2 regions of the Halanaerobium saccharolyticum subsp. saccharolyticum DSM 6643 genome follow, and region 2 is predicted to be linked to the other one. Evidence: riboswitches for the same ligand, from Rfam matches in the RefSeq annotation. Region 2 holds a riboswitch; the other holds the start of a gene.
What was found. A riboswitch is a leader RNA that binds a small molecule or an ion and turns the genes downstream of it on or off. The one in region 2 is predicted to bind glycine.
Positions count from the first base shown of each region.

Region 1: linked by a shared signal. The riboswitch ahead of gcvT (glycine cleavage system aminomethyltransferase GcvT) and the one ahead of HSACCH_RS07830 (GrdX family protein) in region 2 are both predicted to bind glycine.

Region 1 is NZ_CAUI01000021.1:19,081-21,482, reverse strand. Features, by position in the region: gene gcvH (glycine cleavage system protein GcvH) at 1-90, opposite strand, end outside; gene gcvT (glycine cleavage system aminomethyltransferase GcvT) at 151-1,224, opposite strand; glycine riboswitch at 1,353-1,436, opposite strand; gene HSACCH_RS08530 (DUF554 domain-containing protein) at 1,494-2,180, opposite strand; gene HSACCH_RS08525 (ParB/RepB/Spo0J family partition protein) at 2,231-2,402, opposite strand, start outside.
Region 2 is NZ_CAUI01000019.1:57,222-59,623, forward strand. Features, by position in the region: gene selD (selenide, water dikinase SelD) at 1-836, shown strand, start outside; glycine riboswitch at 957-1,063, shown strand; glycine riboswitch at 1,067-1,146, shown strand; gene HSACCH_RS07830 (GrdX family protein) at 1,208-1,573, shown strand; gene trxA (thioredoxin TrxA) at 1,600-1,917, shown strand; gene HSACCH_RS07840 (glycine/sarcosine/betaine reductase component B subunit) at 1,939-2,402, shown strand, end outside.

The sequences.
Region 1 (2,402 bases), on a different contig from region 2:
AAAATCTGTCACCCCAATTACTAAACACTCTTCCTCTTCTCTAACCCATTCATGATCTTCTGAGTAATATAAATCTTCTTTTACACTCATTTTTTTGCCTCCTTTAATTTTTAAGATAACATTTCACTATCCATTTATATATTTAAGGTCTTAAACAAAAGGACCTTTTATAACTTTAGCTTTCACTTTTCTGCTTCTAACTTTAATTTCAACTTCTGTGCCAGAAGCTGTGTGTTCAGATTTTAGATACGCCATAGCAATTCCCTGTTCTAAGGTTGGAGAATAACTTCCACTTGTAACTTCTCCTATTTTTTCATCTCCGATATAAACTTCATGACCATGCCTGGCTACTCCCCTCCCTGTAATTTTTAAGGGAGTCAATTTTCTAGGGCAGCAGTTAGCCTTTATATTTATTAATTTCTCTCTTCCAATAAAATATCCTTTATTTATAGCAACTGTCCATCCCATATTTGCTTCATAAGGATTGGTGTTTTGATCAATATCATTACCGTAAAGAGCATACATTTTTTCTAGTCTTAAGGTGTCTCTAGCCCCTAAACCGCAGGCTTTAATTCTAAAATCAGATCCAGCATCTAATATTTGCTTCCACACATTTTTCGCTTCTTCTGTCTCAAAGTAAAGTTCATAGCCTAATTCACCTGTATAACCTGTGCGAGAAATTATCATTTCTATTCCGGCTGCTTTAGCCTGCCTAAATTTATAATAATCTAAAGAGTTTAGGTCAATATCTGTTAGCTGCGTTAATATTTTTTTAGACTCTGGACCTTGTAGAGCGATCATAGCATATTTATCTGAAAAATTTTCAGCCACAGTTTTATCAAGAATATTTTCTTTTATCCAATTAAAGTCTTTTTCTATGTTTGAAGCATTTACCACTAATAAATATTCATTATCTTTTAAACAATAAACAAGTAAGTCATCAATTATCCCACCATTTTCATTGCACATTGGTGTATAAAGAATTTTTCCTACCTCTAGTTTCTGCATATCATTTGTTATTATCTGTTGTAGAGATTCAGAAGCGGTTTTGCCACTGACAAGTATTTCTCCCATATGAGACACATCAAATAAACCACATTGATTTCTGACAGCCTTATGTTCTTCAATTATTCCACTATATTCCACCGGCATTTCCCAACCACCAAAGTCAGTCATTTTAGCTCCCATTTCTTTATGCAGTTGATTAAGTGGTGTTTTTTGCATAATTAGCCCCCTTTTAATTAAAAAGCCTTTTAAACTAACAGCCATTTGTGAAATTTATCTAAAACAAACAGAACAGGGAGCCGGAAAAAATCCGACTCCCTGTTCATAAAAAATTATGTTCAGAGTTACGTCCAGCTGAATTCTTTTTGCCTGAGAGTTTCAGTTCCCCTTGCTCCTTCGGCGCCAGTAATGATCTCTCATCCAGCCTTCACCCGTTTTAATTCAATTATCTATTTTAATTATATATCATTTTCTTAATTATTGCAAAATTAAAAAACAAAAGCAGATAAAATTACAGCTACTAATAAAGCCGGTAATAAATTCCCTGTTTTTATTTTGCTAACTCCCAGCATATTTAACCCAATAGCAGTAATTAAAAGACCCCCACTAGCAGTCATAACCCTAATCATATCTTCAGTTAAATAAACAGCAGCCCAACTTGATGCAAGAGTTATACTACCTTGATAAATAAAAATAGGAATCACAGAAAAAGCAACCCCAATTCCAGTGCTTGCTGCAAACGCAATCGAAGTTATTCCATCTAAAAGTGATTTAGTATACAAAATACTTGGATTACTGTTCAGACCGTCTTGAATTGCCCCCATAATAGCCATAGCTCCAACACAATAGATTAGACTGGCCTGCACAAAGCCCTGTACAAAAAGATCGTCCCCCCCACCAAATTTTTCTTTTAAACTCTCACCAAATTTATTCAAACGTTTTTCAATCTGCAGTGACTCACCTATAACAGCTCCAATTACTAGACTAAAAATAACCAGCAAAATATCTGGATCTTTTTCTATACTAAAAGCCATCTGCATTCCAATTAAAATTACAGCCAGACTAATTCCATGGATCACTGTGTTTTGAACTTTCTCAGGAAATCTACCTCTAAAAAGAACCCCGACTGTACTTCCCCCTAATACAGCTGCTATATTAACAATAGTTCCAATCATTAAATATCACCTATCTACTCTCTTTATAGATATTTGTTTCATGTGAAACACTAATTCAGTTTATCTAATAAGTCATTTAATTTTTCTATACTATCAATTTCTATAGTTAATAAGTTGTTTTTCTTTCTTTTCTTGATATTTACTTTTGTCTTCAATTTTTTCTCTAATTCAACTGCTGCTTCCTGCCAAATAGGCTCTAACTCTTGTTTTTTATTTTTCTTT
Region 2 (2,402 bases):
CACCAGTTGTAGACGACCCTTATTTATTTGGTCAGATTGCTGCTGCAAATGCTTTAAGTGATGTATATGCGATGGGGGGTCAGCCCATTTTAGCAATGAATATTGTAGGTTTTCCTTCCTGTTTAGAGGGAGAAATTCTTTCGCGTATTCTGCAGGGTGGTGCTGATAAGGTAAAAGAAGCAGGAGCCAATTTATGTGGTGGTCACACTGTAGTAGATGAAGAACCTAAATATGGGCTTTCTGTAACAGGAATAGTTCACCCAGATGATTTGCTCAGTAACTCTGGCATTAAAGAAGGGGACCTTATTCTCTTAACGAAACCACTGGGAACAGGTGTTATGATTTCTGCACTTAAAGGTGGCTTTATAGAAGATGCTGAAAATAATCCAGCAGTAAAGTCGATGTTAACTTTAAATAACAGAGCTTTAAACTATTTTGATCATTATCAGATCAATGCCTGTACAGATGTAACCGGTTTTGGCTTGATTGGACATTTACTTGAAATGTCTGAAAACAGCAGTTTAGAAATTCAAATTGATGCTGAAGAAATCCCTGTTTTTGCAGATGCAAGAGAATTTAGTGAATTTGGCCTGCTGCCAGCTGGTGCTTATAAGAATAGAGATAATTATCAGGAATTTGTAGCTGAAAGTGGTGAAAGAGATCAGACACTTTATGATTTAATGTATGATCCCCAGACTTCAGGTGGGCTTTTAATTTCAGTGGCGGAAGAGGATGCTGCCGATTTACTAATTGATCTTTATACTGAAGATATTGAAGCTGCTGTGATTGCAAAAGCTAAAAAAGGTGAAAAAGGTATTAAAATAAATTGGAACTAATAAAAACTTAATATTATAAAAATTTCTGAAAAATAAATTGACAAAACAATTTTCTTTCGGTATAATAATAGTTGCAATTGATTGTGAAAAAAATAATTTTATGAAAATAGAATATTATGGTTGAAGGATACAGGAGAGAGCATAATATTATGCCACCGAAGGAGTAAAATTTTTATTTGCTCAAAATAGAAATTGAAACTCTCAGGTAAAAGGACCGTATCTGGACATAACTCTGGAAAGTTTGTTATTTCAAAAACACCGACGGAGCAGTCTGTTTTATACAGATAATCTCTCAGGTTTACGGACAGAGCAGTAATGGGTTGATTACTCCATTGCTGCTCTGTTTTTTTTGTTCCCAAAAGGAGGAGTTTATGAAAGATCAAGTTATTATTACCAATAATCCCAGGGTAAAAAAAGAATTTCAAGATTTAAAAATTGATTTTGTAAATAATCTCTCTGATGTTTATAGTAAAAGTAGGAATTTAGTACATCAAAATTGGAAATTAGTATCTCATCCACTGGCAGGGAGTGTTAAACCGGCTCAGAATCCCTACCGGAGTATTATTTTAGCTCCGTCAAATAAATTAGATTTTTATAGTTTAAATACTATAGAAAATGCTATTCAAAAATTAAATCAGTTCAGTAAAAATCATAAAAAGAGGGAATATTCGCAAAAAATAAAAGATGATTATCAGGTCATTGATCTGACATTAATAAACTCTGCCCTGAAGAATTAAATTTAAAATTAGAAAGGAGGTAAATTATGTTAGAATTAACAAAAGATAATTTTGAAAAAGAAGTAACAAAAAGTGAGGGTCTTGTTGTTGTTGATTTCTGGAGTGAAAGCTGTGATCGCTGTTTAGAAATTATGCCTGATGTTAAAGAGTTAGCTGAAAATTATTCAGATAGTGCTAAATTTGCTAAGTTAGATATTAAGGGGAATAGAAGGCTTGCTATTGGTCAAAAAGTACTTGGCTTACCTTCAATAGTATTTTATAAAGACGGCGAGAAAGTTGAACATCTTTCTGGTGAAGATTTAGAAATTGAAGATATTGAAAATACTTTGAATGAAATGATTTAATCAGTAAAAGGAGGTGAAATAATGCAATTAGAATTAGGTAAAATCAAAATTGAAGATATTCAATTTGCTGCTGAAACTAAAGTTTCTGACTCCACACTTTATATTAATCAAGAGGAACTTTTGGAAATTATAGGTGAAGACAGCAGAATAACTAATATTAATTTAGATATAGTTCACCCGGGTGATAGTGTAAGAATTATCCCTGTAAAAGATGTTATTGAGCCAAGAGTTAAAGTTGAAGGACCAGGTGGCGTATTCCCTGGCTTTATCAGCAGTGAAGAAATGGTTGGCTCAGGTCGTACCCATGTGCTTAAGGGTGCTGCAGTTGTAACAACAGGTGAAATTGTTGGGTTTCAGGAAGGTATTATTGATATGACTGGTCCAGGATCAGAGTACACTCCGTTTTCTAAATTTCATAATCTAGTTGTTGATTGTGATGTAAAAGAAGATATTAAACAGCATGAACACGAAGAAATTCTAAGAAT